Regions from separate parts of the Amycolatopsis sp. NPDC048633 genome, predicted to be linked through region 3. Evidence: riboswitches for the same ligand, from Rfam matches in the RefSeq annotation. Region 3 holds a riboswitch; each other region holds the start of a gene.
What was found. A riboswitch is a leader RNA that binds a small molecule or an ion and turns the genes downstream of it on or off. The one in region 3 is predicted to bind cobalamin.

Region 1 (7,627 bases), on a different contig from region 3:
CGTCGCTGAAGCTCTGCGGCGCCATCTCCTTGATGTCCGCGCCGGCCGCGAACGCCTTCGCCGAGCCGGTGACGACGATCGCGCCGACGTCCGGGTCGCGGTCCAGCTCGGCTGCCGCCTCGGTGAGTTCACGCATCACCTGCAGGTTCAGCGCGTTGAGCGCCTTCGGTCGGTTCAAGGTGATTCGGGCGACCCGCTCGGCGGGACGGTCGATGAGGATGGTGTCGGTCATGCGGGGCCGTCCTTGGTGAGGCTCGTGATGATGGCGGAGAAGTCGCGGCCGGATCCGTCCTGCTCGACGAAGGCGGCGTACAGCTCTTCGGCGTGCGCGCCCAGCGCGGTCGGGACGCCGCCGGCCTGCGCGGCGGCTTGAGCCAGGCGCAGGTCCTTGAGCATCAGGCTGCTGGCGAACCCGCCGGTGTAGTCGCGGTTGGCCGGGCTCGTGGGCACCGGCCCCGGCACCGGGCAGTTCGTGGTGAGCGCCCAGCACTGCCCGGACGCGGTCGAGGCGACGTCGAACAGCGCCTGGTCGGTCAGGCCGAGGCTGCGGCCCAGGGCGAAGGCTTCGCTGACCGCGATCATGGAGACGCCGAGGATCATGTTGTTGCAGATCTTCGCGGCCTGCCCGGCGCCGGTCTCTCCGCAGTGGACGATCTTCTTGCCCATGGTCTTCAGGTACGGCTCGGCGGCGATGAACGCCTCCGACGGCCCGCCGACCATGAACGTGAGCGTGGCCGCGGTCGCCCCGACCACCCCGCCGGACACGGGAGCGTCCAGGGCCAGATGTCCGGCGGCGAGCTCGGCGGCCGCCCGGGCGTCGGTGACCTCGATGGTCGAGCAGTCGAGGAACAACGTGCCGGGCGCGGCCGCGGGGACGATCTCGCGGTAGCAGTCCAGGACGTGCCGGCCGCTGGGCAGCATGGTGATGACGACGTCGGCGCCTTTCACCGCGGCGGCGGCCGAATCCGCGACGGCTATCCCTTCGACCCGGGCGGTGGGGTTCGGATCGTAGCCGGTCACCTTCTCACCCGCCGCCAGGAGGTTGGCGGCCATCGGACCGCCCATGTTCCCGAGTCCTAGAAAAGCGACGCTCATCGGGTCACCTCCGCGAAGTAGGCCTCGACGAGGTCGTCGTCGACCTCGGCCAAGGTGGACGGGTTCCAGCGCGGCGACCGATCCTTGTCGATGATCTGCGCGCGTACCCCCTCGATGAACTCGGCCGAGCGGAACGCGTGGTGCGAGACCCGCAGCTCTTGGTCGAGGACGCTCTCCAGGTCCGGCAGCTCGGCCGCCCGGCGCAGCGCACGCAAGGTCACCTTGAGCGCGGTAGGTGACTTGCTTTCGATTTCCTTGGCCGCGGAGACGGCCGCTTCGTCGCTGTCGCGCAGCCGGTCGAGGATCTCTTCGACGGTATCCGCGGAGTAGCAGTCGTCGATCCACGCGCCCAGCGAACTCGGCGGGGGAGCGTCGGCGACGAGGTCGATGGCCGCGTCCGGGGTGCGCGTGGCCAGCGCATCAAACAGGTCCGGCAGCCGCTCGGCCGGCACGTAGCGGTCGGCGAGTCCACAGCGGATCGCGTCGGCGCCGGACAGCTGCGCTGTGGTGAGCGCGGCGTGTGTGCCCAGCTCGCCGGGTGCCCGCGAGAGCAGATAGGTTCCGCCGACGTCGGGGACGAACCCGATGCCGACCTCCGGCATGGCGATCCGGGATCGGTCGGTGACGACACGGTGGCTGCCGTGCGCCGAGACGCCGACGCCGCCGCCCATCACGAGACCGTCCATGATCGCGATGTACGGCTTGGGGTACTGGGCGATGGCGGCGTTCATCCGGTATTCGTCGGCCCAGAAGTCCAGCGACGCCGTGCCACCCGCTTTGGCGTCGTCGTAGATGGAACGGATATCGCCGCCCGCGCAGAGCCCACGCTCGCCGGCGCCCTCGACGACGACCGCGCGGACGCCACGATCGTCACGCCACTGCTCGAGGTGCTCGGCGATGGCGTTGACCATGTCGTGGGTCAGCGCGTTGAGCGCGCGGGGGCGGTTGAGCGTGATCCGGCCGATCCCGCTGTGGACGAGGAATTCGACGTCGCTCACGAGGCCTCCTTCAGCATCCGGCGGGAGATGATCACCCGCATGATTTCGTTGGTTCCTTCGAGGATCTGGTGCACCCGCAGGTCGCGGACGATCTTTTCCAGCCCGTACTCGGCGAGGTAGCCGTAGCCGCCGTGCAGTTGCAGGGCCTGGTTGGCGACGTCGAAGCCGGCGTCGGTGCAGAACCGCTTCGCCATCGCCGAGAGCTGAGTGGCGTTGGGGTCGCGGTGGTCCAGGGCGTCAGCCGCGCGCCAGAGTAGGGTGCGGGCGGCTTCGAGATCGGTGCACATGTCGGCGAGCCGGAACTGCAGCGCCTGGGCCTCCGACAGCTTGGCCCCGAACGCCGAACGCTCCGAGAGGTGTCGGACCGCCTTGTCGAGAGCGACCTCGGCGCCACCCAGCGAGCACGCCGCGATGTTGAGCCGCCCACCGTCCAAAGCAGACATCGCCACCGTGAACCCGGCACCCTCGCCGCCGAGCAGCGCGGAAGCCGGGACGCGGGCGTTGTCGAAGATAACCTGGCGGGTCGGCTGGGCGTTCCAGCCCATCTTGACCTCGTTCGGGCCGAACGAGACACCCGGTGTATCCCGCTCGACGATGAACGCCGAGATGCCTCGCGCACCGGGGCCGCCGGTGCGGGCGAGCACGACGTACACCTCGGACGTGCCAGCGCCGGAGATGAACTGCTTGACGCCGTCCAGGACGTAGTCGTCGCCGTCTCGTCGAGCGCAGGTCGACAAAGCAGCCGCGTCCGAGCCGGCGTCGGGCTCGGTGAGGCAGTAGCTGCCGAGAGCGTCCATCGTGGACATCCGCGGCAGGTACCGGTACCGCTGGGCGTCGTCGCCGAACCGGTCGATCATGGTGGCGACCATGTTGTGGATCGAGACGTACGCGGCGATCGACGGGCAGCCGGTCGCCAGCGCTTCGAACACCAGCACCCCGTCTAGGCGGCCGAGTGCCGAACCGCCGACGTCCTCGGGCAGGTACAGCCCGCCGAGACCGAGTTGCGCGGCCTTGCGCAGGACGTCGACGGGGAAGTGCTTGGCCTGGTCCCATTCGACCGCGTGGGGCGCCAGGTGTTCGGCCGCGAAGTCCGCGGCCGTCTCGCGCAGCGCGCGTTGTTCGTCGGTGAGTCGCATGGCTCAGTCCATCGTCGGGATGACGAAGGAGGCGTCTTCCTTGATCCCGGACGTCCAGCGGGAGGTGACGGTCTTGGTCTTGGTGTAGAACCGGATGGAGTCGGGGCCGTGCTGGTTGAGGTCGCCGAAGCCGGAGCGCTTCCAGCCGCCGAAGGTGTGGTAGGCGATCGGGACCGGGATCGGCACGTTGACGCCGACCATGCCGGTGTTGACGCGGGCGGTGAAGTCGCGGGCGGTGTCGCCGTCGCGGGTGTAGATCGCGACGCCGTTGCCGTACTCGTGCTCGCTCGGCAGGCGCAGCGCCTCCTCGTAGTCGGCCGCGCGCACGATCGACAGGACCGGGCCGAAGATCTCCTCGCGGTAGATCCGCATGTCCGCGGTGACGCGGTCGAAGAGGCAGCCGCCGAGGAAGAAGCCGTTCTCGTGCCCGGGGACGGTGAGGTCGCGGCCGTCGACTACCAGTTCCGCGCCTTCGGCGAGGCCGACGTCGATGTAGTCGCGGACCCGCTGGACGGCTTCGGCGGTGACGAGGGGCCCGAAGTCGGCGTTCTCGTCGAGCGAGGCGCCGACCTTCAGCGTCTTCACGCGTTCGGTGAGCTTCTCGACCAGCGCGTCGGCGGTGGCTTCGCCGACCGGGACGGCGACGGAGATGGCCATGCAGCGCTCGCCCGCGGAGCCGTAGCCGGCGCCGATGAGGGCGTCGACGACCTGGTTGAGGTCGGCGTCGGGCATGACGATCATGTGGTTCTTCGCGCCGCCGAAGCACTGCGCGCGCTTCCCGTGCGCGGCCGCGGTCGTGTAGATGTACTCGGCGATCGACGACGACCCGACGAACCCGACCGCCTCGACGCGGGGGTCGGTGAGCAGCGCGTCGACGGCTTCCTTGTCGCCGTTGACCACCTGGAACACCCCTGGCGGCAGGCCCGCTTCGAGGAACAGCTCGGCCAGCCGCAGCGGCACCGAGGGGTCGCGTTCGGACGGTTTGAGCACGAAGCTGTTGCCGCAGGCGATGGCGGGCGCGGCCTTCCACAGGGGAATCATCGCGGGGAAGTTGAACGGCGTGATCCCGGCGACGACGCCGAGGGGCTGGCGCATCGAGTAGACGTCGATGCCAGTGCCGGCGGAGTCGCTGAACTCGCCCTTGAGCAGGTGCGGGATGCCGATGGCGAACTCGACGACCTCGAGACCGCGCTGGATGTCGCCGCGCGCGTCGGCGACGGTCTTGCCGTGCTCGGACGACAGCAGCCGGGCGAGACTGTCCTCTTCGGACCGGACGAGGTCGACGAACTTCATCAGCACGCGGGCGCGGCGCTGCGGGTTCCAGCGCGCCCACTCTCGTTGGGCGTCGGCCGCGACGCCGACCGCCTCGGCGACCTCGTCGGCGGAAGCGAGGGGGACCCGGGCCTGGACGGCGCCGGTGCTGGGGTCGAAGACGTCGGCGTAACGGCCCGAGGTGCCGGGAACCGGTTTGCCGCCGACGAAGTGGGTGAGTTCGGTGGTCATGGCACGCCTTTCGCGAGTAGCGCAGGACGGACTGCCCGGGCGCACGGGTCGTGGCCGGGATTTCGGGCAGGCTGAACTACCGCGGCGGGTCGCCGGTTTTCGCGCAGGCAGGAAGAATCCGCATGCGTTCAGCTCCATCCTCGTGGACGAACACGAATGCCTGCGGCCGGTATCCTGGCTCCCGGATCCACGCCGCCCCGGCCTTCCCGGCTTGCGCCAGTGGCCAACTCAGGTGGGGCGTCGCTCCCCGGTCACAGTGGCGGGACCGCGCCGGATTCGCACCGGCTTCCCTGCACCGCAGACCTGAGGACACCATAAAGTAGGTAGTCCTACTATGTCGACTGTGCCCGGGGTCTCACCCGGATAGAGGCGGGTCCGGTTTCGTCCGACTCCGGATGGCGCGGTGGCGAGTGTGTCGATAGCGTCGGCGCCTCAGTACCCTTGCTCGGGAGGTCGGATGGCCGAGTTCGAGCACGAGCTGGACAGCGGTGTCCGAGTCGCCCACACGGGCGCCGGGGTACGGCGGCGCCGTAGGATTCTCGGTCGGCACCGCTCTGCCCGGATGCGCGGGGCACACCGCCGTCCACCAACCTCAGCGAACGTGAATCAGCCCGAATCTCCTGAAGCGAGCCCCTCGCTTACCTGGATCCGGTCCCATCGCTGACGGTGTACAGGTCTGCGCAGCTGAGCAGCGGAAGATCATCCAGTAAAGACGCGAACCGGGCTGTATTGCGCGCAAACTTCTTGAAACAGAGAGATGCCGACAGTTTCATACACTCGCACAGGCTTCGCGCGCGGACCTGGAACACCACGTCAGCCCTGACATTCTCCCGAAAGGGCAATCCGCCCTGACCGTCCAGTTTCGAATGAGCCACTGCGTGCTCGGCGCTGCTTGCCAGATGATCACAGCTTGGACACGGCCGACATCCGGCTAAACCGTCGTCGATCTCGGCACGTGTTCGGACGCGGACTCCGACCGGGGCCGTGATCGAAGGAGGAGGGGACCATGCGGAAGACCAGGATGTGGGTCGGCCCGGCTGCGGTGCTGCTGGCGATCGGTGCGGCGGTGGCCGTCGCGCCCGCGGCATCGGCACAGGACTACATTGGCTCGATCAACAACTGCAACGGCCGGTGCGGCTACGGCGGTGTCACCGACAACCGCACGCGGGTCTATGCCTGCGACACCAAGAGCGACGGCTATGGGTTCCGCACCACCTACGTCCTGCGCAACGGGGTGAGCTGGTACGTCGACGACGCCAACGGCAGCGACTCTGGGTGCAGCGCGGTGATCCCGGGTACCGCGAGCAACCCGGTCGTGCGCTTCGGAGTCACGTGGAAGCGCACGGGTGATCCGGTCTCCGCGTGGTTCAACCTGCCCTGACCGCAGTTCGGACGGTGTGGCGGCGCCCTCGCCCAGCGTGGCGCCACCGCACTTGTCCGGGCCGTACTCGTCCTCGCCTGGTACGAACTCCGCAAACGTGTAGCTGCTGCGTATTTCTGGAGTGGCCTGACCTTCGCCGATGTTGCGGATGGTGCGACTCGCGACTTCCGCTGAACCCGGCGTGGGTCACGAACGCGCCGTATGTCCGGGGTGACGCGGTCTTACAGGCATCTGTCGAGGAAGAAGCCATTTTCGTGACCGGACACGGTGAGATCACGGCCGCCGACGACCAGTTCCGCGGTGGCTTCGCCACCGGGACGGCGACGGAGATGGCGACGCAGCGCCCGTCCGCGGAGTCGTAGCTGGCGCCGATGAGGCGTCGAGAATCGGGTTCAGCTCGGCGTCGGGCATCGCGACCATGCGGGTCGCGTTCGAACGTTTTGAGCACGAAGCTTTTGCCGCACGCGGTCTTCCACAGGGGAATCATCGCGGGAAGTTGATATAGGAGGTCCTACTATGTCGACTGTGCTCGGGTCTCACTCGAGCGGTGGGTAGGGGAGCAGGCTGCTGCTGTGCTCGTCCACTCGCAGGGTCTTGCCGATGGCGGGGAACGCCCGCTGCGGGCACGCCGGCCGCTCGCACACCTTGCAGCCCATCCCGATCGGCGTCACCGCCGCGTCCGCGCCGAGCGCGAGGCCGTCGGAGTAGATCAGCCGGCGGGCGTGCCGCAGTTCGCAGCCCAGGCCGATCGCGAACGTCTTGCCCGGGTCGCCGTGGCCGCCGACGGTGCGGTTCACCGTCCGCGCGAGCCAGAAGTACTTCTTGCCGTCCGGCAGCTCGGCGACCTGCGTGACGATCCGGCCCGGTGAGCTGAACGCCTCATAGACGATCCACAGTGGACATGAACCGCCGACGCGGGAGAAGTGGAACCCGGTCGCCGACTGGCGTTTGGAGATGTTGCCCGCCCGGTCGACGCGCACGAACGAGAACGGCACGCCGCGCGTGCCCCGCCGCTGCAGGGTCGAGAGCCGGTGGCAGATCGTCTCGAACCCGACGCCGAAGTGATCCGACAGCCGCGTGATGTCGTAGCGGTAGCGCTCGGCCGCGCCGAGAAAGACCCGGTAGGGCAGCACCAGCGCGCCGGCGAAGTAGTTGGCCAGGCCGATCCGGGCCAGCCGCCGCGCGGTCTCGCCGCTGAACGAACCGTCGCCGACCAGCCGGTCGATCGTGTCGCCCGCTTCCAGCATCGCCAGTTCCGAGGCGAGTCGGAACGCCGCCTGGCCGGGCCGAAGCGCGGGGGACAGGTGCAACGCGCGCGAGCCGGGGTCGAAGCGGTGCTGGTCGGCGCCGATCGGCGCGGCCGCGACCTCGACGCCGTGGCGGTCCCGCAGGCCCGCGGCCAGGCCGGCGCGCACTTCACCGGGGACGAGCCGGAGCTCGGCGGCCAGTTTCTCGGCGGGTTCGTCGAGCTCGGCGACGTAGTTGCGGCGTCGGTAGAACCAGTCGCGGATCTC
Region 2 (7,627 bases), on a different contig from region 3:
GATCGACCAGGCGCAGTCGCTGAACCTGTACATCGCGGCGCCGAGCGGCCGCAAGCTCGACGAGCTGTACCGCTACGCGTGGCACAAGGGCCTCAAGACCACGTACTACCTGCGGGCGCAGTCCGCGACGCACGTGGAGAAGAGCACCCTGCGCGGCACCGACGGCAAGCTGAACGCCGTCTCGGCCACCTCGGCTCCGGCGGCCCCCGCCGCCGCTCCGGCCCCGGCACCGGCACCCTCGGCTTCGGTTCCGGCCGTGCCGGTGACCCCGGCTCCGAAGCCGGAGTCCCAGGAGCTGCCGAAGACCGACGTCGACTTCGTCGCCACCGAAGGCGCCGCCTGCCGCATCGACGACCCCGACTGCGAAGCCTGCCAGTAAGGAACCCCTGAGACATGACCAACGTGGAGACGACCGGCGCCACCGGCCTCGGTGAGATCGAGGTCGGGGCCGCCCGGATCAACGTCGACGACAAGCGCATGATCAACGCGCGCGCCGACGTCAACCAGCTGCTGCCGATGAAGTACACCTGGGCCTGGGAGAAGTACCTGGCCGGCTGCAACAACCACTGGATGCCGACCGAGGTCGCCATGCAGGCCGACATCGCGCTGTGGAAGTCGAAGGACGGCCTCACCGAGGACGAGCGGCAGATGCTCAAGCGCAACCTGGGCTTCTTCGCGACCGCGGAGTCCTTGGTGGCCAACAACATCGTGCTCGCGGTGTACCGGCAGATCACGAACCCCGAGTGCCGCCAGTACCTGCTGCGCCAGGCGTTCGAGGAGGCCGTGCACACGCACACCTTCCAGTACATCTGCGAGAGCCTCGGCCTGGTCGAGGGCGAGCTGTTCAACATGTACCGCGAGGTCCCGTCCATTTCGGACAAGGACGCGTGGGCGCTGAAGTACACGCAGCACCTGGAGGACCCGGACTTCGAGACCGGGACGCCGGAGGCCGACACGGCGTTCCTGCGTGACCTCGTCGCGTTCTACGTGATCTTCGAAGGCATGTGGTTCTACACCGGCTTCGCGCAGATCCTCTCGCTCGGCCGCCGCAACAAGATGGTCGGCATCGCCGAGCAGTACCAGTACATCCTGCGCGACGAGTCGATCCACCTGAACTTCGGCATCGACTGCATCAACCAGATCAAGATCGAGAACCCGCACCTGTGGACGCCCGAGTTCCAGGAAGAGGTCCGCGGGATGCTCAAGGACGCGTGCGAGCTGGAGGTCGCGTACGCACGCGACACCATGCCGCGCGGCATGCTCGGCCTGTCGGCGCAGCTGTGCGAGCAGTACATGCACTTCATCACCGACCGGCGCGCGCAGCAGATCGGCCTCCAGCCGATCTTCGGCGAGACCGAGAACCCGTTTCCGTGGATGTCCGAGGCGATGGACCTGAAGAAGGAGAAGAACTTCTTCGAGACCCGCGTCATCGAGTACCAGTCAGGCGGCGCGCTCGACTGGGACTGATCTCCCTCCGGGTTCCTGCCTGGGAACGATTCTTCCCAGGCAGGAACCCGCCGCTTTTCCCGGGCACATCGCGGGTCGATGGTGGAGCCATGACCACCACCGTCACCTTCACCAGCGCCGGCCTCGACATAGCCGCGCACCTCTACGTTCCCGACGACGCCGACGGCCGGGCCCTCGTGGTCGGCCACCCTGGCACCGGCGTCAAGGAACAGACCTCCGGCACCTACGCAAGTCTGCTGGCCGAGCAGGGTTTCGTGACCCTCGCCTTCGACGCCGCATACCAGGGCGAGTCCGGCGGCCTGCCGCGCGGCCTGGAGGATCCCGCCCAGCGGATCGAGGACTTCAAGGCCGCCGTCTCCTTCCTCACCACCCGGCCCGAGGTCGACGCCGGCCGGATCGGCCTGCTGGGCATCTGCGCCTCCGGCGGCTACTCGCTCGCCGCCACCGGCGGTGACCACCGGGTCAAGGCCGTCGCGACCGTGTGCACCGCCGAACCCGCCCGCCAGTTCCGCTACGGCGCCGACGGCACCCAGGACCCGGCCGTCTTCCAGGGCCTGCTCGACACCGCCGCCCAGGCCCGGACGACCGCCGCCCGCGGCGAAGACCCCGGCGTGCTGACCCTGTTCCCCGAGACCGCCGCACAGGCCGGTGCGCTCGGTGGCGAGCACGGCATCGAAGGCTGGGAGTACTATTGCGGCCCCCGCGGCTACCACGAACGCTCGGCGAAGTTCCTCACCTGGGATAGCGTCGACAAGATGGCTTCGAGTGACGTCTTCCACGCCGTCCCGCTGATCGGCCCGCGCCCGATCCTGCAGGTCCTCGGCGAGCGCGCCGTCACCGCCTGGATGGGCCTGGAAGCCCACCGGCGCGCCACCGGCCCCGCGGAGATCCACTGGATCGAGGGCGCCAGCCACGTCGACCTCTACGACAAGCGCGAGTACGTCGATCTCGCTGTCGGCAAGCTCACCGACTTCTTCACCGTCAACCTGGACAAGTGACCTAGACTCGGACTCGCCACTGGTTCCCCGGGGTTCGCCCCGGGGAGGCAACAGGGAACCCGGCGCGAATCCGGGACTGCCCCGCAGCGGTGAGTGGGAACGAAAGCCGTCAAGAAGCACTGAGCGCGAGCTTGGGAAGCGACGGCCGGTAGGACTGCGCAGTGCGCCCACGAGTCCGAAGACCTGCCCGTGGTGCGTGCGCCGACGGCGTGCGCGAGTCCGGGCCTCGCGGGATGGGCACGACCGAAACGCTCGCCTTCGCGCGCGTCCGGACTCTTCGGACTAGCTCGCGAGGAGAGAGCTGTGACCATCGGCACCACTGTGCTGGGCTACCCCCGGATCGGCCCGGACCGGGAGCTCAAGCGCGCTCTGGAACGCTATTGGGCGGGCAAGATCGACGAAGCCGCCTTGCTGGCCGTCGGCCGCGAACTGCGTCAGCGGACCTGGCTGGAACTGCGGGACGCCGGGCTGGACTCGGTCCCGTCCAACACGTTCTCGCACTACGACCAGGTGCTCGACACCGCCGAGCTGTTCGGCGCGCTGCCCGCTCGGCCCGGTCTTTCGCCGCTCGACACGTACTTCGCCGCCGCTCGGGGCGTCCAGGACGCGCCGGCGCTCGAGATGACCAAATGGTTCGACACCAACTACCACTACATCGTCCCCGAACTGGGGCCGGACACCGAGTTCACCCTCGCCGGGACCAAGCCCCTCGACGAATACCGGGAAGCTCGTGCGCTCGGCATCGAGACGCGGCCGGTGCTGGTCGGGCCGGTGACGTTCCTGCTGCTGAGCAAGGGCACCGACGGGTTCCGCCCCTTGGACCTGCTCGACACCCTGCTCCCCCGCTACGCCGAACTGCTGGCGCGGCTGCACGACGAAGGTGTCGAGTGGGTGCAGCTCGACGAGCCCGCGTTCGCCGCCGACCGCACCGAGGCCGAGCTGAACGCGCTGATCCGCGCGTACCACTGGCTCGGCAAGGCGGCCGCCCGGCCGAAGCTGCTGGTCGCCGGGTACTTCGGCGGACTCGGCCGCGGCCTCGGCGCGCTGGCCCGCTCCCCCATCGACGCGCTGGCCGTCGACCTGGTCACCGACGAGTCCTTTGTGGACGCAGTCGCCGCCGAACCGGCGTTGCGGGACAAGGAGGTGCTGGCCGGGGTCGTCGACGGGCGCAACGTCTGGCGGACCGACCCGCAGCGCGCGCTGAGCCGGGCCGCGACCCTGCTCGGCGTCGCGAAGTCGGTCAGCGTGTCGACGTCGTGCTCGCTGCTGCACGTGCCCTACGACGTCGCGCGGGAGGACCTGCACCCGCGGCTCGCGGGGTGGCTCTCGTTCGCGCGGCAGAAGGTCGACGAGGTCGTGCTGCTCGGTCGCGCCCTGCGCGGGGAGGACGCGGACCTGGCCGGCGCGCGTGCCGCCGTCGCCGATCGCGCCTCGGCGGCCGAACTGGCCGACTCCGGCGTCCGCGCCCGGCTGGCCGCGCTTCCGGACGTCGCCCGGGCGCCGTATGCGGAGCGGGCAGCGGCTCAGCAGGCCGCGCTGGGTCTCCCGCCGCTGCCGACCACGACGATCGGCTCGTTCCCGCAGACCCTGGAGGTCCGCAAGGCGCGGGCGGCGCACCGCGCGGGCACGCTCGACGACGCGGGCTACGCCGCCGCGATGCGTTCGGAGGTGCAGCGGGTCGTCCGGCTGCAGGAGGAGCTGGGCCTCGACGTCCTCGTGCACGGCGAGCCGGAGCGCAACGACATGGTGCAGTACTTCGCCGAGCAGCTGACCGGTTTCGCGGCGACCGCGCACGGCTGGGTGCAGTCCTACGGCTCCCGCTGCGTCCGCCCGCCGATCCTCTACGGCGACGTCTCGCGGCCGGCGCCGATGACGGTCGAGTGGGCGCGGTACGCCCAGAGCCTGACCGCGAAGCCGGTCAAGGGCATGCTGACGGGCCCGGTGACGATCCTGGCGTGGTCGTTCGTCCGCGACGACCAGCCCCTCGGCGAGACGGCGCGGCAGGTGGCGCTGGCGATCCGCGACGAGGTGCACGACCTGGAGGCGGCGGGTATCCGCGTCGTCCAGGTCGACGAGCCGGCGCTGCGGGAGCTGCTGCCGCTGCGGTCCCGCGCGCATCGGGCGTACTTCGACTGGGCGGTGTCGGCGTTCCGGCTGGCGACGTCCGGGATCGCCGACGCGACGCAGATCCACACGCACATGTGCTACTCGGAGTTCGGGGAAGTGCTCCCGGCGATCGACGCGCTGGACGCGGACGTCACGTCGATCGAGGCGGCGCGTTCGAAGATGGAGGTGCTCACGGACCTGAACGCGGGCGGCTTCGGCCGCGGCGTCGGGCCGGGGGTGTACGACATCCATTCTCCGCGAGTGCCTTCGTCGTCCGAAGTGGCTTCGTTGCTACGGACGGCGGTGGGCGCGGTGCCGGCTTCGCGGGTGTGGGTGAACCCGGACTGCGGGCTGAAGACCCGCGGGTATGCGGAGGTCGAGCCGGCGCTGCGGAACCTGGTCGAAGCGGCCCGGGAGGTGCGCGCCGAGCTGGGTTGAGGCGAACGCCCCGGGCGGTGCGCCCGCCCGGGGCCGTTCAGTAGGCGTAGCGGTGCACGGTTTCCGGGTGCAGGACCAGCCGAACCTGGTCCGTGGCCAGGATTCCCTTGAGGTCGGCCGCTCGGGCCGGGTCGTCGAGGTCCCAGTAGCGAGCGGCCAGGCGCGCGGCGAGGTCATGCGCGCCGTCGGGTTCCACCGTGACGCGGCCGGCGGCCGAAACCCACCGCTCGCGTTCGCCCACCGGCGCGGCGACCACGAGAGACGCGCGGGGGTCGCGGCGCAGGCGGCGCACCTTGGGCGCATCGGGTTCCGAGAACAGCTGGATCGTGCCGTCGGCAGCGGCCTCGAACCACACCGGGCGCGGTTGGCCGCCTGCCACGGTCAGGAATCCGTGCAGCGGGCGGCGGAGGAACTCGAGGTCCTGCTCGGTCAACGCGGTCATGCCGTCCAGTCAACCCGACCGGCTCGGACGATCCCATGGCTGAGACCCCGGAATGCCTGTCCGATCGTCTAACCTGAGGGCGTGGACGCGTTCGGTGACCTGCGAGCGCACGGCTCGCTGTTCGGCAGCTCGACCCTGTCCGCGCCTTGGGCGCTGCACTTCGTCGACGGCGCGCCGTTGACGCTGTGCACCGTCCTCGACGGGAGCGGCTGGATCGCGCCGGAGCACGGCGAGCCCGTGCCGCTGAACGCCTACGACACGGTCGTCGTGCGCGGGCCCGGAACCTTCTCCTTCGTCGACGAGGTCGGCACCGGCGCCGAGCCGGTGTCCTGCGGCGAACACTGCGCGACACCCGAAGAAGGCGGGACGCGGCACCGCCGCGGCTGGCACGACCCCGGCGACGGCGCGACGACGTTGATCGTCGGCGCCTACCCGGTGCGCGGTGAGATCGGCGCCCGGCTGCTGGACGCACTGCCCGCCGTCCTGCGCGTCGAAGGTGGGGGCACCGGCGACGCCGTCCTGGACCACCTCGCCGCCGAGGTCGCCGTCGACGCGCCCGGCCAGCAGGTCGTGCTCGACCGGCTGCTCGACTGGATGCTGGTCTGCACCCTGCGCGAGTGGTTCGACCGGCCCGGCGGCGAACCGCCGGCCTGGTGGACCGCGCAGCGCGACCCGGTGGTCGGCCAGGCGCTGCGTCTCCTGCACGCCGAACCGGCCGCGCCGTGGACGGTCGGGGCGCTGGCGGACCGCACCGGGGTGTCGCGGTCGACGCTGGCCAAGCGGTTCGCCGACCTGGTCGGTGAGCCGCCGCTGACCTACCTCACCCGCCGGCGCATGACGCTCGCGGCCGACCTGCTGGCCGAGCGGGACGACAAGACGGTCGCGGAGGTCGCCCGCGCCGTCGGGTACGCCGACCCGTTCGGGTTCAGCGCCGCGTTCAAACGGGTCCGGGGCGCGAACCCCAGCGAGTTCCGCCGCGCGGCGGCGCGCTGAGAAGCCACCCGAAAAGAGGGCGGCCCAGGTGTTGTCACATCGCCAACAAGGGTGCATCGTGGAGGGGTAGCCGATCTCAGCGGGGAGATGGTCACTTTGCCGGGCACCGTGAGCCGAGCCGCCGAAGCACTGCGCGAACGCGTGCCGCCGCTGACCTCGCTCCCCCTCCCCCATCGGGTCGACGAACGCTGGCTGCACTCGCGCTGGCCCGTCAAGGAACTCGCGACGCCGCCCGCGGGCAGCGGCCTCAAGCCCGTCCTCGGTGACGAAGGCCCGCCGGTCGTCGGGCACATGCTCGAGATGATGCGCTTCGGGCCCGCTTTCGGCCTTCGCCGCTACGAGCTCTACGGCCCCGTGTCGTGGACCGGCGGGTTCGGCCGGCGGATCGTCGCGCTGTCCGGGCCGGAGGCGACGCAGATCGCGCTCGTCAACAAGGACAAGGCGTTCTCGCAGGAGGGCTGGAAGTTCTTCATCGAGAAGTTCTTCGAGCGCGGCCTGATGCTGATGGACTTCGGCGAGCACCACCTGCACCGCCGGATCATGCAGGAGGCGTTCACCCGGCAGCGGCTCGTCGGCTACGTCAACGAGATGGGCCCGGCGCTGCGCGAAGGCGTCGCGAGCTGGGGGTCGACCGAGCGGCCGCGGCTGTACTGGGCGCTCAAGCAGCTGACCCTCGACGTCGCGACGCGCGTGTTCATGGGCATGCGCAGCGGCGGCGACGCCCACCGGATCAACCGCGCGTTCGTCAGCTCCGTGCGCGCCGGCACCGCGCTGGTGCGCTTCCCGGTGCCCGGCGGGCGCTGGTCGGCCGGGTTGCACGGGCGGAAGGTCCTCGAGCGCTACTTCAGCGAAACCCTGCCCGCCAAGCGGAAGTCGGCCGGCGACGACCTCTTCACCGCGCTCTGCCACGCCACCACCGAGGACGGCGACCGGTTCACCGACACCGACATCGTCAACCACATGATCTTCCTGATGATGGCCGCGCACGACACGACGACCATCACCAGCAGCGCCATGGCGTACTACCTCGCCAAGCACCCCGAGTGGCAGGAACGCGCCCGCGAGGAGTCCCTCGCCCTCGGCGACGACGTCCTCGACATCGACGCCGTCGACAAGCTCGAAACCCTCGACCTCGTCATGAAGGAAGCGCTGCGACTGGTCGCGCCGGTGCCGTCGCTGACCC
Region 3 (7,627 bases):
GCCGCGGCGGGCGGCGTCCGCACGCAGGCTTCCTTGTAGGTCGGGTTGCCCGAGACCGGGATCGACTCGGACGCCGACGGCCGGCCCTCCAGCCGGCACACGAACCCGAGCCCCCACTGCGCGACGCCGGCGACGGCGATCCCCGCGTCCTGCAGGGCCTGGATTCCGTTGCGGTCGGTGCCCGGCGTGGCGTTCGGCGAGCACCGGGTGATCGTCGGCGCGGCGGTGCCGCCGTTGCCGTTCAGCTCCTGGAAGTCGATGACGACGGTGACGCCGGTGAGCGCGTCGGTGCCGGTGCAGATTCCGTTGTAGCCCTTGGCCGGGTCGACGGCCGACGCCGGTGTCGCCGACGTGCCGGCAAGACCGGCCAGGACGGCGAGCCCGGCCAGCAGCGAAGGAATGCGTCTCATGGTGTTACCCCCGGTTGTTGTGCGATGTGCTGCGGATGAGGTGGCGCAGGCCCATGGCCAGCGCGAGGACGAGGAGGAGCGCCGCTCCGGAGAACCGCGTCGCCAGCCAGAACGCCGAGTTGCTCGTGGCCGGCTGCGCGATCACGGGACCGCCGCCGATGGCGGCGAGCGGCTGGGTGGACAGCGGCAGGCGCGCTGCCGTGACGAGCGGGGAGCCGTCCGCGCCGAGCCAGGTCCGGGCGGCGATCCCGGCCGCCGCCGCGATGCTCGCGCCCGGGTCGCTCGGCCCGCCGGGTGCCTTCGGAAGCCCGCCGTCAGCCAGTACCAGCGCGCCGAGCGACTGCGCGGCCTTGCTCGCATCGAGCCCGGCCACCTGGCGGCCCCCGGCGACGACCGCGGTGAGCGTGGCGTCGGGCTGGCCGCCGGCGCCGGTGACGATGCCGTCGGCTCCGGTCCGTGCGGTCAGCGCCGCGGCGGCGGATTCCAGCGCGTGCCGGTGATCCGGCGTCCAGCCGGCCGGTGCCGCGTTGTCCGGCATCCCGACGGCAGCACTCACTGACGCGCCGGCAGTGCGCGGTTCGGCGTTCAACGCCTGAACCGCGACGGCGGTCGCCGCCAGGTCGCCGGTGACGCACGGCTCCGGGACGAACGCCGCCGGGAAGAGTCCGTCGGCGCACTGGTGCGCGACCAGCACCCCGGTCGCGGCCTTCGCGGCGGCGAGGTCGGAACCCGCGGTTGTCGCCAAGGTCGCCCACGCGTGGCGCTGGAGGGATCGTGTTCCGTCGGCGAATTCGCCGGTGTCGGTGAACTCGCCGGCCGGGGTGCGCAGGGCGGTGAGGTCCTGGGTCAGCTGGGCGGTGACCGGCGCGAGGTCGTCCGGAGCCTGCCCGCCCGCGGCCAGGAACTGCGCGATGGTCTGCAGCTTCGCCAACGGCTCGGCATACGACGCCGCACCGGATTCGTAGGGCGCGCCGTGGGCGTAGGCCTTGATCGAGTCCGGGTTCAGCAGGAACCGCGACGCGCGGGCCACCGCGTCCGGCTGCTGTCCCAGCGTGCGCAGGGCGAGCACGAGGTCGGCGGTGAGGTCGTAGTCGACGAACGTTTTGCCGTCCTGGCTGACCTCGACGTGGTCGCTGTCGACGAGCTGCCCGGCGAGGTAGCCGCCGAGCCGGTCGGCCGGCGTCGGCCCGGCGACCTGCGCCGGCGCGCCGGCGGGCGTCACCACGGTGCCGCGCGGCGAACCCGGCCGCAGCGCGGGGGTGCCGGCCTTCTGGCTGACCGGCGGCTTCACGGCGGGACTGCCCGTCGCCGGGGGCTTTTCGCCGGGCGGTGGCGGTGGCGGAAGACAGCCGGGGTCCGGTGGCCCCTGCGCTCCGGCGTGTCCCAGCGTGAGGTCGTGGAAGCCGACCTGGGCCAGGCCGAGCGAGGCCTGCGCGCTCGCGCGGATCCAGGTGTCGAGGCTGCCGATCCCGTTCGTGCGCGCCGCTTCGTATTCGGCCGGGGTGTAGGCGATGGCGCCGAGCTGATCGCCGAGCCGGTTGCCCGAGTCGGCCGCCGTCGCCTGGGCGGACTTGAGAAACGCGGTCCCCGAGGCCATCGCGGCGTCCACGCATCCGGCGTCGGCGAGCGCCTGCACGATCAAGCCGGTGCTGTTGGTGTTGGGCGCTTCGGTGCCGACCCCGCCGCCCCAGCCGCCGCTCGCGGTCTGGTGCGCCTTCAGCCACCTCACGGTCTTGGTGATGGGCCCCTCGAGGTTCGCCGCACCGGCGTCCCGCGCGGCGAGCATGGCCGAGAGCGCGATGCCGGTGGTGTCGCCGTCCGGCGCCGACTGGTCGAACGGCTTGCCCTCGTCGCAGGTCGAGATCTTGTGGCCGTCGGGGGTCACCTGGTCACCGGTCTCGGTGGTGGGGATGAGGCCGAAGAAGATCCGGAAGTAGCCCTCCGAGCACTGCTGCTTCAACATCGTGTCGATCGCGAGCCGATCGGTCAGGCCCACGCCGGCCAGCCCGATCACGGCCAGGGCCTGGCCGAACATGTTGGCGTTGTTGCTGACGAAGTCCTTGAAGTCCGGGTTCTTCGAGTAGTCGCTGACCCGGCCCTTGTCGACGCCGGAGCGCGCGATCGTGCCCAGGGTTTCGGCGACCATGTCGTGCCCGCCGAACGCCCGTGGATCGCGTCCCGCGATTTCCGCGGCGACCAGCACCTTCGCCGCGGCGCCGCCGGTGATGATCGCGTCGTAGCCCTGTCCCGGGACGAGGCCGTCCCAGGTGTAGTAGTCGGTGGCGTGGTGATCGAGGTACTCGACGATCGGTGCGGCCAAGGCTCCGTCACCGGAGGCGTACATCGCGAACAGGGTGTCGATCATCAGGCCGTGGTCGGGCAGGTCCCCGCCCAGCGGGTTCTGCAGGGTTCCCTCGGGCGAGAGCTGCGCAGAAAGCCACTGCGACGTGGGTTTCGAGGCCGCGAGTTCGCCGGCGAAAGCCGGGGTCGACGAGCCCACGGCAACGATCAAGACAGCGGACACCAAAGCGGCGAAGCGCGGGCCGGCCAAGTGGTCCTTCCTCTCCCCAGACGCCGGCGCGCACCCCGAGAAGAGACCGGCCACGACGGCCGGGCGTCCACTCGCTGTTTACGCGACAGCGGTTCGACAACACCTGCCCGAGGAGGTAATCCGACTCGTCACCCAAGGTGACCCACGGTTGCGCGACAGTGCCGGACTTCGACCGGCTTCCCCTGCCACGGGCAGAAAATCATGAGGTTGTACTGGTCAAACAGACGGACAGTAACACCTGCTCAGCCGGACGGGAACGGCAAACTCACGTCGACTACGCAGTGAGCCGTTCGACGAGCGCCTCGACGAGATCGGTGCTCTCGTCCGGGTCGAGCAGGCCGGGCAAGGTCAGCCGCTCGATGATCAGCCAGTTCAGGGCCAGCCACAGCAGCTTGACCGTCGTCGCGTCGCCCGGCAGGCCGGTCTTCAGGTGGTTTTCCACGTTGAAGTCGAGGTCCGCGCGGATCCGCGTCGTCAGCACCTCCCGCAGCTCCGGCCGGCGGGCCGCCTCCAGGCGCAGCTCCAGCAGGGCCAAGAACCCCGTCGGGAACGCCGCCACGCGCTCGACCAACTCGTGCATCAGCTCGACGAGGCGGGCGCGGTCGCGCGGGCCGTCGAACGGGGCGGCCAGCGTCGCCTCGTCCGGCACCAGCCGTTCGTAGACGCGCTCCCCCGCGCCGGTGAGGATCTCCTCGCGACCGGCGAAGTAGTTGGAGGCGGTGCCGGTGGGCACCGCGGCCCGCTGGTCCACCGCGCGGAACGTCAGCCCGCGCGCGCCTTCCGCCGCCAGGACCTCGATCGCCGCGTCGAGCAGGGCCGCCCGTCGTTCCGGGTTGCGTCGCGCCATCACTTGTAACCACTCCGCTTGTAGTGCTACCGTCTAACCACTACAGGTAAAGTACTACAGATCAAGTTATTCTGGGGGTCGCATGCGCAAGCTCGTCTACTACGTCGCCGTCTCGATCGACGGGTTCATCACCGGGCCGGGTGGCGAGGTCGACTTCTACCCGGAGGCGCCGGACATGGTCGAGTACCTCCGGGCGGAGTTCCCGGAGACGATGCCGAGCCACATCCGGCCGCACATCGGCCTCGACGGCGCGCCGAACAGGCGGTTCGACACCGTGTTCATGGGTCGCGGCACCTACCAGCCGGCCCTCGACGCCGGTGTCGCCAGCCCCTACGCACACCTGCGGCAGTACGTGGCGTCGACGACGCTCGGGGAGCTCGCCGACCCCGCGCTCAAGGTGGTCACCGACCCCGTGGCCACGGTCCGCCGGCTCAAGGAGGAGCCCGGCGAGGACATCTGGCTCTGCGGCGGCGCGCGGCTCGCGGGCGAACTGCTGCCGGAGATCGACGAACTGGTGTTCAAGCGCTACCCGGTCGTCGCGGGCTATGGCCTTCCGGCGTTCACCGGCCCGTTCCGGCCGCGGCCGTTCACCCCGGTGGAGACCCGGACGTTCAGCCACGGCGGCACGGTCACCACCTACCACCCGGCCTGAGGTTCGAGCTCCAGCTAGCGGACGAGCGCCGTCAAGGCTTGGCGGAGGTCGGCCGGGTGGCGGACCCAGAGGTCCACCGCTGTGCCGTCGGGGGACGTAAGCGTCAGGCAGCCTTGGCTTGCCGGGCCCCGAAGCGGGACGACCTCCGCTGTCCACGACCGGTCGAACGTCAGCGGGCCGACGCCACGCTCGCGGTCGGCTTTTCTCGGCTCCCAGCACAGTTCGCCGTCTCGGAGGGACAGCCGGCCCAGCAGTTCGCCCACCTCGTCGGCGCGGCGGGCGTGGCGGCCGGGCGCCTTGGCGCCGAGGAGCTGGGCGACCTGCACCGGCAGCTGAGCCGACCACGACGGCGGCTCCCCCGCGGCGCGTCGTCGGCGCTCCGCGCGGGCGTCCCGCCACGCGATCAACGAGAACACCAGGTACACCAGCGCGAGGAGGCCGAGCAGGCCGGCCGCCGCCGGGACCCAGCCGGTCTTGAGGCCCAGCAGCGCCGTCAACGCCGTGAGGTAACCGGCGGCGAGCAGCGTGCGGGTGCGCCGCCGGCGTTCCCGGTCCCGGCCGTATCCGGTCATGCCCGCGTCCGATCGGTTCGGGTCAGCAGACGATCACCCGCCTGCCGTAAGGAGAATACGTCCGCGGCGCGGGTGCGGCGGTGCCGCGGCGGAGTAGGTGGGCACGGTGGTGACGGCAGCCCGGGTCGCGGCTGGGGCAGCGCAGCGCGGACTTCTTGCCGTCGACGTCGGGACTCACCAGCGCGTCACCGTCCAAAGAGGACGATTCGGCGCCGTGCGCGAGAGCGCCGTCGCCGTCGCTGCGCACGCCCGCGGCGGCCAGTGCACCGGGCGCGGCCGGCGTGGCTCCGGACAGAGCACTAGCGGGTGGTCCAGTGGACGATGCCGGGAACCACGACCAGCAGGGCCACCACGAGCCAGTAACGGCCCGCTTTGAGCTGCGGTGCGCGGAAGGCGAACAGGGCGTTCAGGCCGGCCACGACCAGTCCGGCGAATACCAGTGAGACCAGGCCGAGCCCGATCACGAAGCCCGCGCCGTCGTCGACCACGGTGGGGTCGATCGTGCCCCACCCGAGCTCACCCGCGAGGACCTGCGTTCCCAGCATCGCGAACGCGACCGGGTAGGCGCACGGGATGGCCAGCAGCAGGTTGAGCGGAACGCCGATCAGCCACACCTGATGCGGGCGGAGCTCACGACGGGGCATCCGCTCATCATGCCGGAACACTCGTCAGGCCGTGCCGGGCCGGCTGCCCGTCGTCGACGGCGCGAAGCTCGTGCTCACCACGGCCGGGTTGGTGCGGGCACATTTCCGGGACCCGGCCAGGTGAACCGAGCGGGTCCGCGGTCCGCCCCCAGACGGTCCGCGGACCCGCTCAGGCCGCCGTCCCGTCCGCCTGGCTGCGGGGGACCGCGGACTTCATCAGGCGGCCCAGCAGGACCGCGTGGTCGGCGAACCGCTCGTAGTGGCGGCTCAGCTGGACGACGTCGGCCACCGCCGCGCCGGCACACCGGTTCCGGACATCGGCCAGGATCCGGCGCAGATCGTCGAGGTCGTCCTCGAGACTGATCAGCGAACGGACCTCGCCGGCGCCGGCCGTCAGTTCCGCCAGCCAGACCGCGATGCGCCCCATCTCGACGAAGTCCGGGATCAGCTCGTGCGGCAGCACCGGATGCGGGTAGCACCGCTGCACCGTCCGCGCGACGGCGAGCGCGAGCAGGCTCAGCCGCTCCAACTCGGTCAACGCGTGGATCGTCGCAAGCACCGTCACGGCCGGTGCTCGCAGCACGGGAGCGGTACGCGCCAACTCTTCGCGCCGGCGGTCGAGCCGGACCGAGTCGGCCACGATCTCGTCGGCCAGTGCGACATCGGCCTCCTCCAGCGCCACGGTGGCCCGCTCCATCGAGGCCGCGGTGGAGCGGACCAGCTGCAGGAGGTCCGCGGTGGCCAGGCCGAGTTCGGTGCGCATGTCCCCACGCTGTCCACCGAGGACAACTCTGTCCATGGCTCTTGACGCGAATTCGACGCCGGCCCCGGCCAGGATCAACGTCCCGTCAACGTCGGCCGCGCCATCGTTCGGTCACCGAGTCCGCCGAACAAAAGGATCCCGATGAGCGACCTGCGTTCTACGCATCATTCTGTGCGCCCACTTCAAGAGACGCGGCCGAGGAACAACGGGCAAAGCGCTCTTGCCGTAGTGCGTAATCGACAATGGGGGCGTGGACGATACGCAGCCTTCGCCCGTGCTGACCGGCCTGACCGAGGTTGAGCGACAGGTGGTCGACACCGCCCGCCGCGGGGAGGTCGTGGAACCCGCCACCACGATGACGGTGGCGGAGCTGGCGGTCACCGACGACCCCGAGCTGCGGGTACGAGCCGAGCTGCTCCGCGAACTGCTCCGCGGCCTGCACGGTGACCTCGACCCCCGCGGGGTCCAGCTGGTGGGCGTGCGGGTCGTCGGCGAGCTCGACCTCGATCACGTCGCCGCCGTCACCGGTCTGGGCTTGTACCGCTGTGCGCTACCGGACGGCATCATCTGTCGGTGCGCGCGCCTTCGTGACTTGAACCTGGGTGGCAGCCTGCTCACCCACCTGCACGCCGACGACCTCCGCACCGACGGCCACCTGTTCCTGCGCGACGCCACCATCACCGGCGCCGGGGAACTCGGCGCGATCGGGCTGCGCGGCGCCCGGATCGGCGGCCAGCTGAGCCTCGAGCGAGCCACCGTCACCGCCACCACCGGCCCCGCACTGGACGCCGACGACCTCCGCACCGATGGCGACCTGACCATGGAGAACGCCACGATCACCGGCGCCGGGGAACTCGGCGCGATCCGGCTGATCGGCGCCCACGTCGGCGGGCTCGGCCTCGATCACGTGACCATCACCAACACCACCGGCCCCGCTCTGTACGCCGACAACCTCCGCACCGACAGCAACTTGTTCATGCGCGACGCCACCATCACCGGCGGCGATCTCGGCGCGGTCCGGCTACTCGGCGCCCACGTCGGCGGTCAGCTCGGCCTCGATCGAGCCACCATCACCAACACCGCCGGCCCCGCACTGGACGCCGACAACCTCCGCACCGACAGCAGCCTGTTCATGCGTGACGCCACCATCACCGGCGCCGGCGATCTCGGCGCGATCCGGCTGCTCGG

Region 1: it holds a riboswitch for cobalamin, as region 3 does, so the genes downstream of both, AB0C38_RS11365 (CoA-acylating methylmalonate-semialdehyde dehydrogenase) here and AB0C38_RS08450 (hypothetical protein) in region 3, are expected to answer to the same signal.
Region 2: it holds a riboswitch for cobalamin, as region 3 does, so the genes downstream of both, metE (5-methyltetrahydropteroyltriglutamate--homocysteine S-methyltransferase) here and AB0C38_RS08450 (hypothetical protein) in region 3, are expected to answer to the same signal.

What each region holds. Positions count from the first base shown of each region.
Region 1 is NZ_JBEZHS010000004.1:127,559-135,185, reverse strand. It holds gene AB0C38_RS11385 (enoyl-CoA hydratase) at 1-232, opposite strand, end outside; gene mmsB (3-hydroxyisobutyrate dehydrogenase) at 229-1,095, opposite strand; gene AB0C38_RS11375 (enoyl-CoA hydratase/isomerase family protein) at 1,092-2,093, opposite strand; gene AB0C38_RS11370 (acyl-CoA dehydrogenase family protein) at 2,090-3,229, opposite strand; gene AB0C38_RS11365 (CoA-acylating methylmalonate-semialdehyde dehydrogenase) at 3,233-4,732, opposite strand; cobalamin riboswitch at 4,879-5,064, opposite strand; gene AB0C38_RS11360 (hypothetical protein) at 5,739-6,113, shown strand; gene AB0C38_RS11355 (short-chain fatty acyl-CoA regulator family protein) at 6,650-7,627, opposite strand, start outside.
Region 2 is NZ_JBEZHS010000007.1:94,417-102,043, forward strand. It holds gene AB0C38_RS16055 (ribonucleoside-diphosphate reductase subunit alpha) at 1-379, shown strand, start outside; gene AB0C38_RS16060 (ribonucleotide-diphosphate reductase subunit beta) at 394-1,467, shown strand; gene AB0C38_RS16065 (alpha/beta hydrolase) at 1,557-2,465, shown strand; cobalamin riboswitch at 2,469-2,671, shown strand; gene metE (5-methyltetrahydropteroyltriglutamate--homocysteine S-methyltransferase) at 2,769-5,009, shown strand; gene AB0C38_RS16075 (pyridoxamine 5'-phosphate oxidase family protein) at 5,047-5,451, opposite strand; gene AB0C38_RS16080 (AraC family transcriptional regulator) at 5,533-6,444, shown strand; gene AB0C38_RS16085 (cytochrome P450) at 6,532-7,627, shown strand, end outside.
Region 3 is NZ_JBEZHS010000002.1:410,158-417,784, reverse strand. It holds gene AB0C38_RS08455 (hypothetical protein) at 1-410, opposite strand, end outside; gene AB0C38_RS08450 (hypothetical protein) at 415-2,910, opposite strand; adenosylcobalamin (AdoCbl) riboswitch at 3,024-3,169, opposite strand; gene AB0C38_RS08445 (TetR family transcriptional regulator) at 3,236-3,808, opposite strand; gene AB0C38_RS08440 (dihydrofolate reductase) at 3,891-4,460, shown strand; gene AB0C38_RS08435 (hypothetical protein) at 4,475-5,032, opposite strand; gene AB0C38_RS08430 (hypothetical protein) at 5,055-5,279, opposite strand; gene AB0C38_RS08425 (hypothetical protein) at 5,332-5,676, opposite strand; gene AB0C38_RS08420 (phosphate transport system regulatory protein PhoU) at 5,846-6,439, opposite strand; gene AB0C38_RS08415 (hypothetical protein) at 6,690-7,627, shown strand, end outside.